One region of the Kitasatospora sp. NPDC088264 genome, then DNA from elsewhere that is predicted to be linked to it. Evidence: riboswitches for the same ligand, from Rfam matches in the RefSeq annotation. Region 1 holds a riboswitch; each other region holds the start of a gene.
The links. A riboswitch is a leader RNA that binds a small molecule or an ion and turns the genes downstream of it on or off. The one in region 1 is predicted to bind cyclic di-AMP.
Positions count from the first base shown of each region.

Region 2: linked by a shared signal. The riboswitch ahead of AB0O82_RS19785 (LysM peptidoglycan-binding domain-containing M23 family metallopeptidase) and the one ahead of AB0O82_RS08030 (M23 family metallopeptidase) in region 1 are both predicted to bind cyclic di-AMP.
Region 3: linked by a shared signal. The riboswitch ahead of AB0O82_RS34700 (transglycosylase family protein) and the one ahead of AB0O82_RS08030 (M23 family metallopeptidase) in region 1 are both predicted to bind cyclic di-AMP.

Region 1 covers NZ_JBFBIR010000007.1:21,301-28,829, forward strand. The annotation lists gene AB0O82_RS08020 (GNAT family protein) at 35-607, opposite strand; gene AB0O82_RS08025 (hypothetical protein) at 650-1,612, shown strand; gene AB0O82_RS08030 (M23 family metallopeptidase) at 1,726-2,559, opposite strand; cyclic di-AMP (ydaO/yuaA leader) riboswitch at 2,572-2,730, opposite strand; gene AB0O82_RS08035 (alpha/beta hydrolase) at 3,076-3,903, shown strand; gene AB0O82_RS08040 (TetR-like C-terminal domain-containing protein) at 3,974-4,543, shown strand; gene AB0O82_RS08045 (PP2C family protein-serine/threonine phosphatase) at 4,765-5,895, shown strand; gene AB0O82_RS08050 (SpoIIE family protein phosphatase) at 5,978-7,529, shown strand, end outside.
Region 2 covers NZ_JBFBIR010000023.1:74,031-81,559, forward strand. The annotation lists gene AB0O82_RS19770 (RidA family protein) at 1-250, shown strand, start outside; gene AB0O82_RS19775 (MFS transporter) at 328-1,542, opposite strand; gene AB0O82_RS19780 (DUF2470 domain-containing protein) at 1,722-2,441, shown strand; gene AB0O82_RS19785 (LysM peptidoglycan-binding domain-containing M23 family metallopeptidase) at 2,718-3,677, opposite strand; cyclic di-AMP (ydaO/yuaA leader) riboswitch at 3,680-3,862, opposite strand; gene AB0O82_RS19790 (MFS transporter) at 4,175-5,707, shown strand; gene purB (adenylosuccinate lyase) at 5,715-7,145, opposite strand; gene AB0O82_RS19800 (MarR family transcriptional regulator) at 7,283-7,529, opposite strand, start outside.
Region 3 covers NZ_JBFBIR010000076.1:5,244-12,772, reverse strand. The annotation lists gene AB0O82_RS34715 (MazG family protein) at 1-896, shown strand, start outside; gene AB0O82_RS34710 (SDR family NAD(P)-dependent oxidoreductase) at 914-1,339, opposite strand; gene AB0O82_RS34705 (cytochrome P450) at 1,615-2,910, shown strand; cyclic di-AMP (ydaO/yuaA leader) riboswitch at 3,121-3,288, shown strand; gene AB0O82_RS34700 (transglycosylase family protein) at 3,294-4,211, shown strand; gene eno (phosphopyruvate hydratase) at 4,479-5,765, shown strand; gene AB0O82_RS34690 (septum formation initiator family protein) at 5,972-6,484, shown strand; partial or broken gene AB0O82_RS34685 (DUF501 domain-containing protein) at 6,456-6,971, shown strand; gene AB0O82_RS34680 (Ppx/GppA phosphatase family protein) at 7,127-7,529, shown strand, end outside.

The DNA of each region.
Region 1 (7,529 bases):
TCGGACGTCCACGCCGGACGTCCACGCCGGGCCGTCAGCCGGTCGCGCCGCGCCACTCGTCGGCGAGCAGCGAGTACAGGTACGAGTCGGACCAGGCGCCACCCTTGTAGAGGTCGTGCCGGACCCGCCCCTCCAACTGGAACCCGAGCCGGAGGAGCACCTTGGCCGAGGCGCCGTTGTCCACGTCGACCCGGGCCGCCAGCCGGTGCACGCCGAGGGCCTCGAAGGAGAGCTCGCAGAGCAGGCCGGCGATCTCGCCCGCGTAGCCGCGGCCCCAGACGTCGCGGCCCAGCACGTAGCCGAGGTGGGCGGAGCGGTGCTTGCCGAGGGTGAGGGAGGCGTGGGCGATCGGCACGGCGTCCACCGGGTCCTCGGCGTCGTCGCGCCGGGTGACGGCCAGCCGGTAGGTGTCCCGTTCCGGCGCCATCGCCTCCTCCAGGTAGAGCTCGATCTGGTCGGCGCAGGTTTCACGGTCGCGCGGCTCGAAGGGGAGGTAGCGGGTGACCTCCGGGTCGCTGAACAGCCCGTACAGCGCGTCCACGTCGCCGGCGGTGTGGTGATACTCGCGGATGGCCAGCCGGGGGCCGGTGAGTCGTACGGGGACCATGGCAGCCGACCCTACCCCCGGCCAGCGGTTACCGTTCGAGCTATGAACGACGAAGACCTGCGGCTCGCCCCGCGCACCAGGGCCTCCGACCTGCTCGCCTGGGCGGCGGAAGAGGACCGCGCCCCGGTGGCCGAAGCGCCGCTGCGCGCGGTGCTGGCCCTGCTGGAGCTGGGCGAGGGCAGGATGCACGACGGCTGGCCCGAACTGACCTCGAACGCGGTGGAGCACCTGCTGTACGAGCGGCTCTACCTGTACGTCCAACCCGAACCGGAGGCGGACCCGCTGGCGTACGGCGCCGCCGTCCGGCTGCTGACCGACCACCAGCGGGCCGCCAAGCGGCTCAACGCCAAGCGCCAGGAGCGGCTGCACGCCGAGGCCGAGTGGCAGGGCGAGGTCGCGGCCGGGCTGCTGCGCCGCGCCGACCTGGTGACCTGGCCCCGGCTGTACGCGCTGCTGCTGCACGCGTACGGGGCGGACGTCGCGGATCCGGAGGCGGTGCGGGAGTGGCTGACCGGCTTCCGGGAGCTGGCGCAGGAGGAGCGGCTGGCCGTGTTCGCCGCACTGGCGCAGACCGGCTGGCTGGACGAGGTGGACGAGCAGGGCTGGAGCCCGACCCGGGTGATCTCGGTCGGCATGGCCACCGACGGCGCGCGCCGGCTGCTGGAGCAGGGCCTGATGCGGCGCAGCTACCGCAACCTGGCCGAGCTGACCGCGCTGGGCCAGCCGATGCCGGACGAACTGGCCGGGGACTTCGGAGCGTTCGAGGAGGCGGCGGTGGAAGCCGCGCTCGACCTGTACGGGGAGTGGACGGTGCCCGGGCTGCCACGACTGCTGGTGGAGGAGTTCCCGGACCTCGCGCCGGAGCCGGGGCAGGAGGAGATCGACGCGTACCTGGCCGGGCTGGCGCAGGAGGAGTTCGACGCCCGCCTGGAGGGGCTGGCGGGGCCGGCGCAGGAGGAGTTCGACGCGCACCCGGCGGAGCCGGCAGACCCGGCGCAGGAGTGACGCGGCGAAGCCCCGGCCGCGGTGCCTTCTGGTTCCGGCGGCCGGGGCTTCGCGGGTGCGTCAGGGGTTGAGGCCGCGCTGCTGGTTCCGGCGGCCGGGGCTTCGCGGGTGCGTCAGGGGTTGACGCCGCGCTGCTGGAACCAGGTCTCCGGGTCGACGGGGGCGCCGCCACCGGGGCGGACCTCCACGTGCAGGTGCGCGCCGGTGACGTTGCCGGTGGCGCCGACCTTGCCGATCTGCTGGCCGGAGCCGACCTTGCCGGAGCCCTTGATGATCGAGGAGAGGTGGCAGTACCAGATCTCGGTGCCGTCGGGCAGGGTCTCGACGATCCGGTAGCCGTACGAGCCGGACCAGCCGGCCGAGGTGATGGTGCCCTGGCCGACCGCGTAGACGGGGGTCCCGGTGTCGGCGGCGAAGTCCAGGCCGGTGTGCAGGTGGGCCCAGTAGCGGGCGCTCTGGCCGTAGTGGGCGGTGAGGTGGTAGTCGCGCACCGGCAGGGTGAGGGCGGCGGCCTTGGCCCGCTCGGCTTCCTCGGCGGCCCGCTTGGCCTCGGCCTCCTTGGCGGCGGCCTTGGCCTCCGCCTCCTTCGCGGCCTGGACGCGGGCGTCCTCCTCGGCGGCGGTGCGCTGGCTGTCGGCCTGCAGCTGGATGCGGGCGGCGAGCGCGAGGCCGGGGTCGGCGGAGAGGGCGACCGGGGTCTCGTCCGGGGTCTCGATGGCGGGGGCGGCGGCCGGGGTGGCGGAGGCGAAGCCGGTGGCGCCCAGGGTGGCGGCGACGGCGGTGACGCCGAGCAGCGGGGAGGCCCCACGGACCTGACGCGGCATCCGGTGCCGGTTGGTCTCGGCCTCCGGGCCCGCGTACTCGGGGCCGTCCGGGCCGGGGTGGTCGAGGAGCCGGGTACCTGCTGCGAGGCCGGCCGGGTGTGCCGGAGTGTGCGTCGACGCCACGGAGGCGCGCTCCTTTCCTTCCTTCGCGCCTACCGGGTTAGCTGACGGGTTCGGAGCAGGAAGGTCTCCTACGGCCGGGCCGGAGCCCCGCCGATTCACCCCAAGGAACGTGGTTCCCCGGCTCCCTGACCTGCCCGGAGGCCGGTCGGCGGGATTAGGCGACGGCGCACGGTGCCGTCTGGGTACGGCGTTGACGACCGCGCTGCGTTATCAAACGTTAATCCTAGGAGGCCCTGATTCCAAGCCGTTCGCCCGGGACGACCGGAGACGGGCGGGGCACTCCGGGGCACGACGGGCGTTTTGTTCCCCTTGGACACCCCTGCACCCCCTTGAGCACCGTTGACGCCACCTCACGTGATCGGACGTCAACGAACGACCCTTCATCCGCGCACCCCCCGCCGGCCTCCCCCGCTCCGCAGGGCGCGAGGGCTTGACGGCTAAGGCTATTAGCCTTAGCTTTATGGCTATCGGCGGCAGCACCGAAGCCCCGCACCGGCAACCCTCCGGAGGCCCACCATGAACGCCACCAGCGCCCCCACCACCCAGTACCTCGACGTCACCGGCGGCCGCCTCGCCTACGACGACACCCGACAGGGCGACGGCGCCCCCGTCGTGCTGCTCCCCGGAATGCTCGACACCCGCGCCGCCTACCGGCACCTCCGCCCGCTGCTGGCCGCCGCCGGCCGCCGGGTCATCACCATGGACCTGCGCGGCTTCGGGGAATCCTCGATCATCTGGGACGACTACTCCCCCGCCGCCATCGCCACCGACGTCCTCGCCCTGCTCGACCACCTCGGCATCGACCGCGCCGTCCTGGTCGGCAACTCCTACACCGGCGCGACGGTCGTCAAGGCCGCCGGCGACGCCCCCGAGCGGGTCGCCGGCATCGCCCTGATCGACGCCTTCATCGAGAACCCCCCGCCCGGCGCCCTCATGCGCGGCGCCCTCCGCGTCATGGGCTTCCTGACCGTCCACTCGCCCGCCTTCTGGGGCCTCTACCACCGCAAGCTGGCCTACCCGGGCGCCAGGCCCGCCGACTTCGACCCGTACGTGGCCGGACTCGTCGCCGCCATGCGCACCCCCGGCCGCAAGACCGCCACCCGCGGACACGTCAGCGGGGACTCCGCGCCCGTCGGCTGGACCGCGGCCGTGCGCTGCCCCTCGCTCGTCATCATGGGCAGCAAGGACCCCGACTTCCCCGAGCCGGAAGCCGTCGCCGACCGGCAGGCCATCGCGCTCAACGCGCGGAAGGTCATGATCGACGGATCCGGGCACTACCCGATGGCCGACAACCCGCAGGCCACCGCCGACGCCCTGCTGCCCTTCCTCGCCGAACTCGCCTGAGCCCCGCCCGCCCACGTCAGCCCCGCCACGCCACGCCACGTACGCCTTCCACCGACGGAGAGCCCACACCATGCCCCGAGTAGGACTCACCCCCGAGCAGGTCGTCGACCACGCCATCGCCCTCATCGACGAGCAGGGCGCCGACGCCCTCACCCTGGCCGCCGTCGCCGCCCGGGCCGGGGTCGCCACCCCGTCGCTGTACAAGCACGTCAGCGGCGGCCTCGCCGAACTGCGGCGGCTCATCGCCGTCCGGGTCACCGAGGAACTCGCCGACCGGCTCGCCGAGGCCGCCGTCGGCCGCAGCGGCGACGACGCCGTCGACACCGTCCTGCGCGCCTACCACGCGTACGCCACCGAGTACCCGCACCGCTACAACGCCCTCCCGCAAGCCCCGCAGCCGGACGACGACCTCACCCGCGCGGCCGGACGGCTCGTCGGGGTGATCATCGCCGTCCTGCGGGAGTACGGCCTCGACGGCGCGGAGGCGATCCACGCCGCCCGCACCGTCCGCTCCGTCGCCCACGGCTTCGCCTCCCTCTCCATCGGCGGCGGCTTCCAGCTCGCCGAAGACCTGGCCACCACCCAGAGCCGCCTCATCACCCTCCTCACCACCGGGCTCCGCACCTGGCCCACCCCCTGAGACGCCGGCCACCGCACCGGCCGCGGCACGACCCACCCGGTCTCCCACGACGACGGAACGGCCGGCGCACCGGGTGAGGCGTGCGCGAGAAGTCGGACCCGCCGACTTCCCGTGCGGCGGGCAGGCAGCGGGCCTGGGGGTCGTGGGGGCGGACGGGTTAGTGTGGCCGGGCTGACTGGTGGTCATGACAGGGGACCGCCGACCCCTTGGCGGAGGTCCACGTGCCCGCACCGATAGCGAGGGCGCGGCGGTGGTACCTGCGGCTGCTGGACGGGAACGCCCGGGCCGCGCGGTACGCGCTGGGGGTGCTGCTCGGGGTGACCGCGGTGCTGAGCGTGCTGCCGATCGTGCTGCCGTACAGCTGGCCGCCGTCGGCGCTGGTGCTGCCGCTGGTGGTCGGCGGGCTGCTGTTGCGACGCGGGCAGCTGCTGGTGCTGGTGTGCGCGGCGCTGGCCGGCGGGGTGCTGGGGGCGGTGGTGCGGGATCCGCTCGGGGTGCGGATCGGGGTGACGCTGGTACTGGCCGCGACCGCGGTGACGGTGCTGGCCGCGAACCGGTTCCGGCACCGGCTGGGTCTGCGCGGGACCCAGGGCGATTCGATGCTGCTGGAGCTGGCCGAGCACACCCGGACGCTGGCCCGGCTTCCGGAGCGGCTGCTCGACTGGCACTTCGACAGTGCGCTGGCGCCGGCCGGCGACACCTCGTTCTCGGGTGACTTCCTGCTGTGCGCGCACCGCCCCGAGGAGGATCTGCTGGAGCTGCTGCTGGTGGACGTGTCGGGCAAGGGCAGCCGGGCGGCGGCCCGCTCGACGCACCTGTCGGGCGCGTTCGCGATGCTGCTGGGGCGGGTGCCGCCGAAGGCGTTCCTGCCGGCGGCCAACGACCACCTGGTGCGGATGGGCTGGGAGGACGACTTCGCGACGGCGGTGCACCTCGCGCTGCGCCCGGCGACGGGCGACTACCTGCTGTTCAACGCAGGCCATCCGGCGCCCGCGCAGTTCCGCCGGGCGGACGGCGGCGGCTGGGCGCGGTCGGGGCACGGCGGCCCGGCGCTGGGGCTGGTGTCGGGCGCGCTGTATCCGGCGGTGTCGGGGCGGCTGCGGCGGGGCGATTCGCTGCTGCTGTTCAGTGACGGCCTGGTGGAGGTGCCGGGTCGGGATCTGGACGAGGGGGTGGGTCGGCTGCTGGCGGCGGCCGAGCCCGTGGTGCGGCCGTGGCGGACGCAGCAGCAGCTCACCCGGGGTGCGGCGGAGCGGCTGGTCCGGACGGTGGCGCGGGACGCGGCGGACGACCGGACGCTGGTGCTGGTGCGCCGTCTGGGTCACCATTCACCCGCTTCAGCACCCGCTTGAGAAATAAGGTATTAAGAATTAAGTGCCCGTTCGGGCACCCAGAGGGCACCCACCCCCCGAGAGCGGAAAGGCCGGGTATCCGATGGACCTGAGCTCTCCGTGGGTTCCCCCCTCCGAGGACGAGAGCCGGACGCCGCGCAGCAGTCCCACCGCCCGCAGCCCCATGCGCTGCGTGCGCTTATTGCTCGGCTGCACCAGCGCCGCCGAACTGCTCGGCACCGTCCTCGCCGAGGGGCCGGGGTGGATCACCGGCGAGGGTTCCGCGCTCTACCTGCTGGATTCCGCCGGGATGCTCCGACTGACCGCCTCGCACGGGCTGCCGGACTGGGCCCACGAGCGCTACAGCACCGTCGATCCGGCCAGTGACCTCCCCGCCGCGATGGCCCTGCGGTTACGCCGCCCCTACCTGCTCAGTCCCGAGCACACCAGCGTCGACTACCCGAACAAGAACGTCGGCATGGGCACCGGCATGGTCGCCGTGATCGCCCTGCCGATGGTCGTCGACGAGCGGCCGGTCGGCGTCCTCGCCCTCGCGCTGGCCCACCGGGGCACCGTCCCCCGCCGCGACCTGGACGTCCTGGAGACCATCGGCGAGGCCTGCGCCCACCGGCTGTCCCACCTACTCGACCACGCGGACGCCCGGATACCCCAGGATCCGGCCGGGGCACCGCCGGACGGGGCCGGGAGCCTCCCCGCCGGGCTGGCCCACCCGATGCTGTCGCTCGCCGTCCGGGCGGCCGGGCACGGCGCCTTCGAGCGCGATCTGGTCACCGGCGAGAGCTACTGGGACGCCGCGGCGTTCCGGGTCACCGGCCAGCCCGCCACCGCCGACGGCTCCGCTCCGGAGCTGGACCGGATCGTCCACCCGGAGGACCTGCCGGACGTGCAGGCCGCGCTCGCCGAGTCGCTGACCACCGGCGGGTGGTACCGGATCGGGTACCGGGTGCTGCGCGGGGGCGGCAAGGTGGCGCGGATCGAGGAGACCGGCGAGGTGATGCTGGACGTCCACGGCCGGCCGGTCCGGGTCGCCGGGCTGCTCTCCGACCGGGACCAGGGCCGGGCCCAGGGCCAGGACCGGGACCAGCGCCGGGAACACCCCCGGGAGCAGGCCGAGGAGCAGGCCACCCCAGGCGGGGCCCGGACGGCACTGCTGCTCGCGCTCACCCGGTCGCTGTCGCGGGCGGTGACCGTCCGGGACGTCACCACCGCCGTCACCGACGTCGCCCGCCCGGCGTTCGGCGCCGCCAGCATCGTCCTGGACCTGGTGGACGAGGGCCGGCTGCTGCCCGTCTCGCACACCGTGTACGGCGGGCCGAGGCGCACCGAGCTGACCCGGCTGGCGGACCTCTCCGAGAACGTGATGCAGCACGCGCTGACCCGCTCGGCCCCGCTGTTCAGCGAGCCCGACGCGGGCCGGGGCCGGCACGGCCCGCTCACCCCGGCCTCCTGGGCGGTGCTGCCGCTGGTCGCCTCCGGGCGGCAGGTGGGCTCCTGCCTGATCACCTTCTCCGCCGAGCGGGCGTTCGGCCGGGAGGACCGCACCCTGTACTCGGCCTTCGCCGGGATCCTGGCGCAGTCCCTGGAGCGGGCCCGGCTGTACGACACCCACCACCACCGCGCCACCGAGCTGCAGC
Region 2 (7,529 bases), on a different contig from region 1:
GACCCGGCGCACGCTGGAGAACGTCAAGGCGATCGTCGAGGCCGGCGGGGCCACCATCGAGGACGTGGTGATGTTCCGGGTCTACCTCACCAAGCGGGCGGACTTCCCGCTGATGAACGAGGTGTACGCCGAGTTCATCGACGAGAACATCAAGCCCGGCGGCGTGAAGCCCTGCCGCACCACGATCTTCGTCGAGCTGCCGCAGGAGCCGATGCTGGTCGAGATCGACGCCCAGGCCGTCGTCGCCTGAGACACCGTCGAGCGGCCCGACCACCGCAAGGGCCCGGACGCGCACCAGGCGTCCGGGCCCTCCGCCGTCCCCCTCGCTCACCGCCCCGCGGGCACGCCCTGCTCGGCCGGGGCCCCCGAGCGCGCCACGACCCGCCCCTCGCCCGCCGCGCCGCGCCGGTCGAGCGCCGCCGCGAACACCGTCACACCGAGGGCGACCGCGGTGAGCAGCCCGCCCACCCAGTTCGGCGCGTCGTAGCCGAGGCCGCCGGAGATGACCAGCCCGCCGAGCCAGGCGGCCAGCGCGTTGCCCAGGTTGAACGCGGCGATGTTGGCGGCCGAGGCCAGCGTCGGCGCGCCCGCCGCCTGGTCCATGACCCGCTTCTGCAGCGGCGCGACGGTCGCGAAGCCGAACAGCCCGATCAGCGGGATGAGGACGATCGCGGCCGGCTTGCTGTGCGCGGCGAAGGTGAAGGCGAACAGCAGCACCGCGAGCACCGCGAGGATCACGGTGAGGCTGCGCATCAGCGCGCGGTCGGCGAACCAGCCGCCCAGCAGGTTGCCGACGAACAGGCCGACGCCGAACAGGAAGAGCAGCCAGGTGACGCTGCTCGGGGCGAAGCCGGCCAGTTCGGTCATCATCGGCGTGATGTAGGTGAACATCGCGAAGATGCCGCCCCAGCCGAGCACGGTCATGGCGAGCGCGAGCCAGAGCCGCAGGGTCCGGAAGACGGCCAGTTCGGGGCCGAGCCGGGCGGCGCCCGCCCGCGGCTGGACGGGCACCAGCGCCGCGATCCCGGCGAGGCCGAGCAGGCCGAGCCCGGCGACGACGTAGAACGTGGAGCGCCAGCCGAAGTGCTGGCCGAGCAGGGTGCCCATCGGGACGCCCAGCACGTTGGCGGCGGTGAGGCCGGTGAACATCAGGGCGATGGCGCCGGCCCGCTTGTGCGGGGCGACCAGGTCGGCGGCGACGACCGAGCCGATGCCGAAGAACGCGCCGTGCGCGAAGGCGCTGACGATCCGCCCGATCATCAGCAGCCCGAAGGCGGGGGCGACGGCCGCGATCAGGTTGCCCACCACGAACAGGCCCATCAGCGTCAGCAGCATGCCCTTGCGGGGGGCCCGGGTGCCGAGGATGGTGAGCAGCGGGCCGCCGACCACGACGCCGAGCGCGTAGCCGGAGATCAGCAGACCGGCGGTGGGGATGGAGACCGAGAAGTCGCCGGCGACCTCGGGCAGCAGGCCCATGATCACGAACTCGGTGGTGCCGATACCGAAGGCGCTGATCGCCAGCGCCAGGAGCGCGAGGGGCATGAGGGACCGCTTTCCAGAGAGAACCGTTGCGCATGCAACTACCAGCGTCGACAATACGAGACACCCGCAGGTACTTGCAAGCGCCACCTATCCCCGACGACAGCAATCCCGGCCACGCCACTTGCCACACCCTCGAGCGGAGATTAGGTTAGGCTCACCTAACTAACTGGAGGTCCGTCATGAGCCTGCCCGCCGGCGACGCCGAGGTGCCCGAACCCACCACCGCCGAGCGCGTCCAGAGCCTGCTCAGCGCGACCTCCTCGCTCACCGTCCGCGCCTGCGGCGAACACCACGACCTCGACACCCCGGTCTCCGTCCACGGCTCCCGGCTGCGCCTGCGCGCCCCGCTGGGCGACCCGCTCGCCACCGCCGCCGCCCGCGCCACCGACGGACTCGCCGTCGTCCTGGACGTCACCGACATCTCCCCCGTCGCCGTCCGCGACCGGATCCGCGCCCGCCTCACCCTGGCCGGCCGACTGCACCTGGCCCACCTCGCCGACGACGGCCTCAGCGTCCACCTGCGCGTGGACGTCGCCCACGCCGTCCTCGCCACCCCCTACGGCACCGGCGCGCTCACCGCTGGCGACCTCGCCCTCGCCACGCCCGACCCGCTGGCCCGTTACGAGGCCGCCATGCTCACCCACCTCGCCGACGACCACGCCGACGCCCTCGCCGTCCTCACCCGGCTGCTCGACCCGGACCTGCTCGCCCAGCACCCGGAGGTCCGCCCGCTCGCCCTGGACCGCCACGGCCTGGTCCTGCGCCTGGACCACCCGCACGGCCACCGCGACGTCCGCCTGGTCTTCCCCGAACCGGCCGCCGACACCGAGGACTTCGGGCAGCGGATGCACGAGCTGCTGACCGCCGCCCAGCACGGGCTGCCCGCCCACCGGCTCTGAACCGGCCCGCCGAAGCACACTGACGTATCGTCAACTCTCCCCGGACACACCCACCAAGGCCCGGAAACGACAGCGGCCGACCCGGCTCGCGAGAGAAGTCTCGCGAGCCGGGCCGGCCTGGGCGTGTCCCGCGCCCATGTCCACTGCTGCGGCGATCACCCGGTCGAGCGGTCACCCGACATGACCATCCCGGGCGGTCGATTCGCCCCGTAGCAGCGGTGGTTCCTCATCCGGTACATCCGGCAGATCCGGCACATCCGGTACATCCGGTACGGGTCAGAGCGCGACGCCGTGGGCCCGCAGGTAGGCGACCGGGTTGATGTCCGAGCCGTACTCCGAGCCGTTGCGGATCTCGAAGTGCAGGTGCGGGCCGGTCACGTTGCCGGTCGCGCCGGAGAGGCCGATCTGCTGTCCGGCCTTGACGGCCTGACCGATCTTCACCCCGATCGAGGAGAGGTGCGCGTACTCGGCGAAGTGGCCGTCGGCGAGCTTGATCTCGACCTCGTTGCCGTAGGCGCCGCCGTTGCCGGCCTTCACCACGACACCGTTGCCGACGGCGCGCAGCGGGGTGCCGGTGGAGGCGACGAAGTCCTGGCCGGTGTGGTGGCCGGAGGCCCACATCGAGCCTGCCACGCCGTACGCGGTGCCCAGCTTCGGGCCGGCCAGCGGGGCGACGAAGGCCGAAGCGGCGGCGACCGGCACGGCGGTGACCACGGCGGACGGCGCGGCGGTCTGCAGCTGGGTCTGGAGCTGGGCGGACGGCTTGGCCGCCTCGGTCCGGACCTCCGGCTGGGCCTGCGGCTTGGCGGCGGTGGTGGCCGGCGCGGCGTCCTGGGCGGACGGCTGGGCGGGCTTCGCCGGGGCAGCGGGCTTGGCCGGGGCGGCCTGGCCCGCGATCACGAGCCGCTGACCGGGGAAGATCAGGTCCGGGTTGCCGCCGACGACCTCACGGTTGTGGTCGTACAGCGCCTGCCAGCCGCCGTCGACGTGCTGGGCGTCGGCGATCCGGGACAGGGTGTCGCCGCTGACGACGCGGTAGCTCTCCTGCGACGAGGCCTGGGCCTGGTCGGCGGGAGCGGCGGCCGGGGCGGCGGTGACCGCGGCGGCCGGCGCGGGGTGGGCCTGGGCGCTCATCGCGGTGACGAGCGGCAGGGCGAAGGAGACACCGGTGACGGCGGTGGCGATCCCGATGCGGGCGGCGCGGGGCAGGGCGATACGACGAGCCTGTGCAGGCATGGAATTTTCCTCTCCGACGCCTGCGAGGTGAGCTGTCGGGTTCGGGCTGGAGTTGCCCGGCCGCACATGCGGCTTCACCCCTAGCCGGCCCTGGATCCGGGTACGCGAAAGCGTGCCGTTTCCGGTCCGGCGACTTACCTGTGGGTCCCCCGCTCCTGCCGTACAGAGTTCGGTGCGAGCCACCGGGCAGCGGCAGGATTCGGCGTTCCACCCGGTGGATCCGTCCGGACTGGCCGGGCGGTCGCTGAACTAAAACCCATCCGTTCGGGTGAAGCAATGTCGATCACTTGAACCGGCAACAACCCCCCGAGCTGCGGTGACCCTCCGAATGATCGGCTGCACCGTACGTGCACAATCCATTCACCCGGCGCCACTGATCCACGACGCTGCGCCGATTCCGCCACCGCTGCGCACCCGCCCGCTCACGCACCGCGCACCCACCGACACACCCCCCGGTGACCCTTGTCACGTACGCCCCACGGGCGCAGGATCGGCCCGTGGCCACCTCCGAAGCAGGAACACTGCGCCTGGGCACCTCGCGGGGACGCTGGGTCCTCCTCGCGACGGTGCTCGGCTCCAGCATGGCGATGCTCGACGGCACCGTGGTGAACGTCGCGCTGCCCCGCATCGGCACCGATCTCGGCGCCTCCCTCGCGTCCCTGCAGTGGACGCTCAACGCCTATCTGCTCACCCTGGCCGGACTGATCCTGCTCGGCGGCGCGCTCGGCGACCGGTACGGCCGGCGCCGGGTCTTCCTGATCGGCGTGCTCTGGTTCGCCGCCGCCTCCGCGGCCTGCGCCGCCGCCCCCACCATCCACGTGCTGATCGCCGCCCGCGCCGTCCAGGGCATCGGCGGGGCGCTGCTCACCCCCGGTTCGCTCGCCATGCTGCAAGCCGTCTTCCACCCGGACGACCGCTCGGCGGCGGTCGGCCTGTGGTCGGGCCTCGGCGGGGTGTCGGCCGCGGTCGGCCCCTTCCTCGGCGGCTGGCTGGTGGACGGCCCCGGCTGGCGGTGGATCTTCCTGCTGAACCTTCCGCTCGCGGCCGCCGTGGTCGCGGTCACCTCCCGGTTCGTCCCCGAGAGCCGGAACGAGAGCGCCGTCGGCCGCTTCGACGTCCCCGGCGCGCTGCTCGCCGCGCTCGCCCTCGGCGCGATCACCTACGCGCTGACCGCCGCCGGGGAGGGCCTGTCCCCCGCGGTCTGGCTCACCGGCGCGATCGGCCTGCTGCTCGGCGCTGCCTTCATCGCGGTCGAGCGCCGCGCCGCCGAGCCGATGCTGCCGCTCGGCCTCTTCTCCTCCCGGCTGTTCACCGCCGTCAACCTGGTCACCCTCTGCGTCTACGCGGCGTTCAGCGGGGTGTTCTTCCTGCTGGTGGTGCAGTTGCAGATCGTCTCCGGCTTCTCCCCGCTGGTCTCCGGCCTCGCCCTGGTCCCGATCACCGTGCTGATGCTGACCCTGTCGGCGCGCGCCGGGCGGCTGGGCAAGCGGATCGGCCCCCGGATCCCGCTCACCGTCGGTCCGCTGCTGTGCGCCGCCGGGGTGCTGCTGATGCTGCGCACCGGCCCCGGCTCCTCCTACTGGGCGGACGTGCTGCCCGCCGTCACGGTGCTGGGCTGCGGGATGACCCTGTTGGTCGCGCCGCTGACGGCGACGGTGCTGGCCGCCGTCGAGGTCCGGCACGCGGGCATCGCCAGCGGCGTCAACAACGCCGCCGCCCGCGCGGCCGGGCTGCTCGCGGTCGCCGCGCTGCCCTCGCTCGCCGGGCTGAGCGGCGACGCCTACCGGGTGCCGTCCGCGGTGGACTCGGCCTTCCGCACCGCGATGCTGATCTGCGCCGGGCTGCTGGTCACCGGCGGGCTGACGGCCTTCGCCACCGTCCGCGGCAACGTGCTCGCGCCGGTGGACCGCCCGGTGGCCGAGCCGGACTGCGAGTGGGCCTGCGGCACCACCCCGCCGCTCGACCCGGGCCACGTCCACACGGACGAGGGCCCCGCCACCGGATCGGCGGCAGGGCCCTCAGCCAGCTGACGAATCGTCAGAGGATGTCACCGGGCGCGTACTTGGCGGCCTCCGGGTAGGCGGCGGCGACGGCCTCCACCTGGCGGACCACCTCGGCGACCTGGGCACCGGCCGCACCGGTGAAGGAGAGCCGGTCGGCCAGCAGCGCGTCCAGCCCGGCCCGGTCCAGCGGGATCCGCTCGTCGGCGGCCAGCCGGTCCAGCAGCTCGTTCTCGCGGGCGCCCGCACGCATCGCCAGCGCGGAGGCGACGGCGTGCTCCTTGATGACCTCGTGCCCGGTCTCCCGGCCGACGCCCGCGCGCACCGCGCCCATCAGCACCTTGGTGGTGGCGAGGAACGGCAGGTAGCGGTCCAGCTCGGCCTCGATCACGGCGGGGAAGGCGCCGAACTCGTCGAGGACGGTCAGGAAGGTCTCCAGCAGGCCGTCGAAGGCGAAGAAGGCGTCCGGCAGCGCGACCCGGCGCACCACTGAGCAGGAGACGTCACCCTCGTTCCACTGGTCGCCGGCCAGCTCGCCGGTCATCGAGGCGTAGCCGCGCAGGATGACGGCCAGGCCGTTGACGCGCTCGCAGGAGCGGGTGTTCATCTTGTGCGGCATCGCCGAGGAGCCGACCTGGCCCTCCTTGAAGCCCTCCGTGACCAGCTCGTGGCCGGCCATCAGACGGATGGTCTTGGCCAGACTGGACGGCGCGGCGGCCAGCTGGACGAGGGCGGTGAGCACCTCGAAGTCCAGCGAGCGCGGGTAGACCTGGCCGACGCTGATCAGCACGTTCTCGAAGCCGAGGTGCCCGGCGACCCGGCGCTCCAGCTCGGCGAGCTTGTCGGTGTCGCCACCGAGCAGGTCCAGCATGTCCTGGGCGGTGCCGACCGGGCCCTTGATCCCGCGCAGCGGGTAGCGGGCGATCAGCTCCTCCAGGCGACGGAAGGCGACCAGCAGCTCGTCGGTGATCGACGCGAAGCGCTTGCCCAGGGTGGTGGCCTGCGCGGCCACGTTGTGCGAGCGGCCGGCCATGACCAGCTCGGAGTGCTGGGCGGCCAGGCGGGCCAGCCGGACCAGCACGGCCACCGTGCGGTCGCGCACGTGCTCCAGCGACTGGCGGATCTGCAGCTGCTCGACGTTCTCGGTCAGATCCCGGGAGGTCATGCCCTTGTGGATCTGCTCGTGGCCGGCGAGTTCGCTGAACTCCTCGATCCGGGCCTTCACGTCGTGGCGGGTGACCCGCTCACGGGCGGCGATCGAGCCGAGGTCGACCTGGTCGATCACCCGCTCGTAGTCGGCGACGGCGTTCGCCGGTACCTCGACACCGAGGTCCTGCTGGGCCTTCAGGACGGCGAGCCACAGGTGGCGCTCAAGGACCACCTTGTGCTCGGGGGACCACAGCTGGGCCAGGGTCGCCGAGGCGTACCGGGAGGCCAGGACATTGGGGATCTGGGGCTTCGCGCTCACGCTTCGCAAGCCTAACAGCCGAGGTCAGCCGGAACGTCGGCGCATCGGGCGGCTCCGGCCCGGGCCGGAGCGGACGGCTCCGACCGGGCCCGCCCGACGATTCCCGCCGGGCGCGGGGCGGCCCGCTGCCGGGCGGCCTACTGGGCGGCGCCGGACCGGCCGGCCAGCACCGGCAGGACCTGCGCGCAGATCGAGTGCAGCGCGATCCGCTGCTCGTCGGTCATCGCCTCGAACGCCTGGTGGGTGCGGGCCATCTCGCCGCGGATGCGGTTCAGGATCTCCCGGCCCTCGTCCGTGATCACGACGATCTTCACCCGGCGGTCGCCGGCGGCGGCCTCCCGGTGGGCCAGGCGCAGCGACTCCAGCCGGTCCACGATCCCGGTG
Region 3 (7,529 bases), on a different contig from region 1:
ATCCGCAGGTGGCGGCGGTGCGGCAGGCCGGGGTGGAGGTCGAGGTCGTGGCGGCGGGGTCGGCACCGGCGCTGGCGCGGCTGCTGACCGGGCAGCCGGGCGGGGCTGGGCCGACGGTGTGGCTGGGCAGCCCGGACGGGGATCCGGGGCTGACGGACGCGCTGGCGCGGCTGGCGGTGGAGCACGCCGGTGAGGTGCCGGAGATCGAGGTGCTGCCGGGGTCGTACGACCTGCCGGGGGCGCGGCTGCTGGACCTGGTGTCGGTGATGGACCGGCTGCGCTCGCCGGGCGGTTGCCCGTGGGACGCCGAGCAGACGCACGAGAGCCTGGTGAAGTACCTGGTCGAGGAGGCGTACGAGCTGGTCGAGGCGATCGAGGAGGGGGACCGGGAGACGCTGCGCGAGGAGTTGGGCGACGTGCTGCTCCAGGTGTTCTTCCACTCCCGGATCGCCGAGGAGCACCCGGCGGAGGCGTTCTCGATCGACGACGTGGCCGGTGACATCGTCGAGAAGCTGATGTACCGGCACCCGCACGTGTTCGGGGACGTCGAGGCGGAGGGCGCCGCCGAGGTGGAGGCGAACTGGGAGCAGCTGAAGGCGGCCGAGAAGGCGGACCGGGAGTCGGTGCTGGACGGCGTGCCGGCCGGGCTGCCGTCGCTGGCGTACGCGGCGAAGCTGGTGTCGCGGGTGCGCCGGGCGGGCTTCGCGGGCGTGCCGGACGAGCCGTACGCGCTGCCGGCGGAGCTGACGGCGCAGTCGGCGGGCCGGCTGCTGCTGGCGGTGGCGCAGCGGGCGTACGACGCCGGGGTGGACGTGGACGCGGCGCTGCGCTCGGCCGCGCGCGGTTACCGGGACGCGGTGCGCGCGGCCGAGGGCCTCGGGCCGGTCGGCGAGTAGCGGGCCCGGGCAGGGCCTCAGGCGGCCGTGGCGGTGTTCTCGATCGGCCGCCGCTGCCGGGGGACGACTTCGCCGATGGCCTCGCCGACGAGGGCGAGGAGTTCGGCGAGGCGTTCGAGGTCGAGGCGGGCGGGCAGTTCGGCGAGCGAGACGATCCGCTCGCCGTCGGGGCCGGCGACGCAGAACAGGTCGATGGGGCCGAGGTGCTTCTCGGCGGTGTCGACGAGGGCGGCGACGTCGCTGGGGCGGCGGATGTCGCCGCCGACGCCGACGACGGGGCAGCCCGGCCGGTCGAGTTCGGTGGCGAGGTCCTCGGCGACGCCCGCACGCTGGTCGGCGATCAGCACTCCGGCGGCGCCGGCGGCGGCGAACCGGCGGGCGAGCTCGGCTCCCGATCCGCCGTCGAGTACCGCGATGACGACGACTGCCCCGCTGACCCGCATGGTCTGCTCCTCCCTGTGGGCGACACCGCACCGGCGCCCACGATTTCTGCGGAGGATCGTAGGCAGGTCCTGACCCTCCGCAACAGGGATTACCCCTCAGGTGACCAGGGTCACGCCCGCCACCCGGCCAAGAGCTGTCCAAGAGCTGTCCACGGACCGTCCACGGGGCGTCCACGGAGCGTTGGCGGGCCGTCCGCCGGGTGTCGACGATCCGGCCCCGCCGGTCGCGTCCGCCGGAGGCGGTGCGGCCCCGACCCACCGGATACGGTCGACGCATGCCAGTGCAGCCCGATCCCGCCGCCCCGCAGCTCTTCACCTGGGAGTTCGCCACCGATCCGTACCCCGCCTACGCCTGGTTGCGCGAGCACGCCCCGGTGCACCGCACGACGCTGCCGAGTGGGGTGGAGGCCTGGCTGGTGACCCGCTACGCGGACGCTCGGCAGGCGCTGGCGGACGGCCGGCTGTCGAAGAACCCGGCACACCACAGCGAGCAGGCGCACCGCACCGGGCGGGTGGGAATTCCGGGGGAACGCCAGGCGGACTTGATGACGCATCTGCTGAACATCGACCCGCCGGACCACACCCGGCTGCGCCGGCTGGTGTCGAAGGCGTTCACGCCGCGCCGGGTGGCGGAGTTCGAGCCGCGGGTGCAGCAGCTCACGGACCGGCTGATCGACGGCTTCGCGCAGCGCGGTTCGGCGGACCTGATCCACGAGTTCGCGTTCCCGCTCCCCATCTACGCGATCTGCGACCTGCTGGGTGTGCCGGCCGAGGACCAGGACGACTTCCGGGACTGGGCCGGGATGATGATCCGGCACGGCGGCGGCCAACGCGGCGGCGTGGGGCGGGCGGTGAAGCGGATGCGGGCGTACCTGCTGGAGCTGATCCACCGCAAGCGGGCGGATCCGGGTGATGACTTGATCTCGGGCCTGATCCGGGCGAGCGACCACGGCGAGCACCTGAACGAGAACGAGGCCGCCGCGATGGCGTTCATCCTCCTGTTCGCGGGGTTCGAGACGACCGTCAACCTGATCGGCAACGGCACGTACGCGCTGCTGCGCAACCCGGAGCAGCGCAGGCTGCTGCAGGAGTCGGTGGTGCGCGGCGAGGCGGCGCTGCTGGAGACCGGGATCGAGGAACTCCTGCGCTACGACGGGCCGGTGGAGATGGCGACGTGGCGTTTCGCGACGCGGCCGCTGTCGATCGGCGGGGTGGACATCCCGGTGGGCGATCCGGTGCTGGTGGTGCTGGCCGCGGCGGATCGCGATCCGGCCAGGTTCGCGGACGAGAACACCCTGGACCTGGCCCGCACGGACAATCCGCACCTGGGTTTCGGCCACGGGATCCACTACTGCATCGGCGCCCCGCTGGCCCGCCTGGAGGGGCGGAGCGCACTGGCCACGCTGCTTTCCCGGCTGCCGGACCTGCGGCTCGCGGAAAACCCGGAGAACCTGCGCTGGAGGGGCGGCCTGATCATGCGTGGCCTGCGGGAACTCCCGGTCGAATTCACTCCGGAGACCTGCTCTCCGTACGCGCCGCCGGTCACGCCGACCGACGCCCCGACACGCTGACGGCATGTCTCCGGCGGCCCGTGGAGCCAGGCCTGAACCCGCATTAATCCGGACATACCGCCGCCGTTGGTAGGCGATTGACCACGCGCCGTAATTTGTGTGTGATATCGGTGATATGAGCTTGTTATTGGTCTGATGATCTGTCTACTCTCCCTGGAGTTCGCAGCTGCGGACCTCGTGCGCGGAACGCCGAATCCTGCCCGCCGCGTCACGGGAAACCGACCAGACCCTGGGCAGGGGCGGGGGAACCAGGTTTGTTGCCGTTCCCCGACGGCTTGGGGTGAAGCCGCCCGAGCGGAATCGTTTCCGCTTTCGGCGGCCGGGCCACCTCCCGGTCCGAACCCGACAGCTCACCTCGCAGGCGTGCGGAGAGGGACCTCTTCATGCTGTTCGTTGGAACCGGCCGCCACCGCCGTCGCACCCAGACCGAGAAGGCCATCGCCGTCGCCGGTGTGGCCGGCGTCGGACTCGCGATGCCGCTCCTCACCGCCACCGGCGCCTCCGCCGCCCCGGCCTCCACCTGGGACGCCGTCGCCCAGTGCGAGAGCGGCGGCAACTGGAGCATCAACACCGGCAACGGCTTCTCCGGCGGCCTGCAGTTCACGCCCAGCACCTGGAAGGCGTACGGCGGCACCTCCTACGCCCCGCAGGCCAACCAGGCCAGCAAGGCGCAGCAGATCTCGGTCGCCGAGAAGGTGCTGGCCTCGCAGGGCCCGGGCGCCTGGCCGGTCTGCTCCCAGAAGGCCGGCCTGAGCAAGGGCGGCGCCCCGGCCTCCGTGGACACCTCCACGGACGCCAAGCCCGCCAAGCAGTCCGCCGCCAAGCCGACCCAGCAGGCGCAGGCCCCGAAGCCCGCCCAGCAGCCGGTCAAGCAGGCCGCCCCGAAGCCGGCCGCCCAGCAGCCCGTCCAGCAGGCCCCGCAGCAGACGCAGCCGCAGACCCAGGGCTTCTCCGGCAAGGCCGGCTGGGACGCCGACGCGAAGGTGTACTGGTACCAGAACAACGGCGCCTGGTACTGGACCAGCCACCAGAGCGTCTACCAGCAGTACGCGGGCCAGCCCGCCGCCCAGCCGCAGTACGCGCCCCGCGCCGCGCAGCCCGCGCAGTCCGCCCCGGCCGCGCAGCCCGCCGCCGCGCAGGGCGGTCACGACTACACCGTCCGGGCCGGCGACACGCTGTCGACGATCGCCGCCGCCCAGGGCGTGTCCGGCGGCTGGCAGTCGGTGTACGACGGCAACCGCGGCACCGTCGGCGGCAACCCCAACCTGATCATGCCCGGCCAGGTGCTGCACCTCGGCTGAGCGGCCCGGGCCCTGAACGGCCCGCGCCCTGCGGGCGAAGGGGGACGGGACCTGTCCCCCTTCGCCCGCATTCCCCCGTATTCGCCCGCTTCGATCGGGCAAGCAGGTGAACTACCGGTGGGTAGCCGGGCCACACGCTGAGACGGGACCGAGGCCAGCGCGGCCCCGGGGGCCGGGGCGGTTAGGCTCTGGTCGTAACGACTCCGCAATCGTCCCGCCGGCAGCACCCAACGTCAGCCGGACCCTGCTTCCGCAAGGAGATGCCTCGTGCCGTCCATCGATGTCGTCGTAGCCCGTGAGATCCTCGACTCGCGTGGCAACCCCACGGTCGAGGTCGAGGTCGGCCTCGACGACGGCAGCACCGGCCGTGCCGCTGTCCCGTCGGGTGCCTCCACCGGCGCCTTCGAGGCGCTCGAGCTGCGCGACGGTGACAAGAACCGCTACTTCGGCAAGGGCGTGGAGAAGGCCGTCCTGGCCGTCATCGAGCAGATCGGCCCGGAGCTGGTCGGCTACGACGCCACCGAGCAGCGCCTGATCGACCAGGCCATGCTCGACCTGGACGCCACCCCGGACAAGTCCTCGCTCGGCGCCAACGCGATCCTGGGCGTCTCGCTGGCCGTGGCGCACGCCGCCTCCGAGGCCAGCGACCTGCCGCTGTTCCGCTACCTGGGCGGCCCGAACGCGCACGTGCTGCCCGTTCCGATGATGAACATCCTCAACGGCGGTTCGCACGCGGACTCCAACGTCGACATCCAGGAGTTCATGATCGCCCCGATCGGCGCGGAGTCCTTCTCCGAGGCCGTCCGCTGGGGCGTCGAGGTCTACCACACCCTCAAGGGCGTGCTGAAGGAGCGCGGCCTGTCCACCGGCCTCGGCGACGAGGGCGGCTTCGCGCCGAACCTGGACAGCAACCGCGAGGCCCTGGACCTCATCACCGAGGCCATCCAGAAGGCCGGCTACGTGCCCGGCCGTGACATCGCGCTCGCCCTGGACGTCGCCGCGTCCGAGTTCTACGAGGACGGCGCCTACCAGTTCGAGGGCAAGGCCATCTCCGCCGCCGAGCTCATCGAGTACTACGCCGAGCTGGTCGACGCCTACCCGCTGGTCTCCATCGAGGACCCGCTGGACGAGTCGGACTGGGACGGCTGGAAGGCCATGACCGTCAAGCTGGGCGACAAGGTCCAGCTGGTCGGCGACGACCTGTTCGTCACCAACCCGGCCCGCCTGGCCAGGGGCATCGAGACCGGCACCGCCAACGCGCTGCTGGTGAAGGTGAACCAGATCGGCTCGCTGACCGAGACCCTGGACGCCGTCGAGCTGGCCCAGCGCAACGGCTACCGCTGCATGATGTCGCACCGCTCCGGCGAGACCGAGGACGTCACCATCGCCGACCTGGCCGTCGCCACCAACTGCGGCCAGATCAAGACCGGTGCCCCGGCCCGCTCCGAGCGCGTCGCCAAGTACAACCAGCTGCTGCGCATCGAGGAGATCCTCGACGACGCCGCCGAGTACGCCGGCCGCGGCGCCTTCCCGCGCTTCCGCTCCGCGGAATAGCAAGCACAGCCGCTCCGCGGAGTAGCAAGCACGGCCGCTCCGCGGAGCAGCAGGCTCAGCCGCTCCTCGGAGCGGCGAGCACGGTCGCTCCGCCGACCGGTGAGCACGCCTGACCGGTGCCCCGCCGTTCACCCCGTAGGGTGGACGGCGGGGCACCGTCGCGACCAGGAGGGGAACGGGAGATGGCAGGCTGGAGGATCCCGGGCTTGGCGGCCCGGCCTCGCTTCACGAGCCGGGCGACCGTCCTCGTCCTGGTGCTCTGCTCGCTGGTGGCGATCCTCGCCTACCCGACGCGGCAGTTCATCTCCCAGCGCGCCGAGATCTCCGCCCAGCAGGCGAAGGCCGACCGCTCCCGCCAGCAGGTCGAGCAGCTGCGCCGGGAGAAGGCCCGCTGGCAGGACCCCGAGTACGTCAAGGCGCAGGCCCGTGTCCGGCTGCACTACGCGATGCCGGGGGAGACCCCGTACATCGCGGTGGATCCGGCCGGTCCGGCCGCCGCCCGGCCCTCGGCGTCCGCCGGCGGTTCCGCCACCGCCGCCGGCCCGGCCGCCTCCGACGGCGCGCCAGGCGGCTCGGCGCGGGCCGCCAAGCCCTGGTACGCCAGCATCTGGGACTCGGTCGACGCCGCCGACACCACCGACGCCGCCGCCCCGGCCCCCGCCTCCCCCCGTCCGCTCCCACCGTCCCCCGCTGGAGACACCTCCCCCCATGACCACTGAGAACCACCCCGCCGTCTCCGACGCCGACGTCGCCGCCATCGCCGCCCAGCTCGGCCGGGTGCCGCGCGGCCTGCGCGGCGTGGCGCACCGCTGCCCCTGCGGCAACCCGGACGTCGTGGAGACGGCCCCCCGACTGCCGGACGGCACGCCGTTCCCGACGCTGTACTACCTGACCTGCCCCAAGGCCGCCTCGCTGATCGGCACCCTGGAGGCGGACGGCGTGATGAAGGAGCAGACCGCCAGGCTCGCCGAGGACCCGGAGCTGGCCGCCGCCTACCAGAAGGCGCACGAGGACTACATCGCCCGGCGCGATGCCATCGAGGTGCTGGAGGGCTTCCCGAGCGCCGGCGGCATGCCGGACCGGGTGAAGTGCCTGCACGTGCTGGTCGGCCACTCGCTGGCGGCCGGCGAGGGCGTCAACCCGCTCGGCGACGAGGCGATCGGCCTGCTGGAGGACTGGTGGGCCAAGGGCCCCTGCGTCTCCCCGGCCGAGGTCGAGGCCGCCGGTGAGCGGGTCGCCCGCAACCGGGCCAAGGACCAGGACCACCAGGCCGTGATCGAGGCCAAGCAGCAGAAGGCCGCCGAGCGCGCCGCGAAGAAGCGGGCCGCCGAGGAGTCCGACGCCGGGGAGTCCGCGTGAGCATGACCCGGGTGGCCGCGATCGACTGCGGCACCAACTCGATCCGGCTGCTGGTCGCCGACCTGGACCCGGCCACCGGGGAGATCATCGACCTCGACCGCCGAATGATCATCAATCGGCTGGGCCAGGGCGTGGACCAGACCGGCCGGCTGCACCCGGACGCGCTGGCCCGCACCTTCGCGGCCTGCCGCGAGTACCGGGAGGTCATCGCCGGGTTCGGGGTGGGCCCGGAGCGCACCCGCTTCGTCGCCACCAGCGCCTCGCGGGACGCCGAGAACAGCGACGAGTACGTCGAGGGCGTGCGCGCGATCCTGGGCGTCGAGCCCGAGGTGGTGAGCGGCGAGGAGGAGGCGCACCTGTCCTTCGTGGGCGCCACCAAGGAGCTGACCGGCGGCCAGTTCCCGG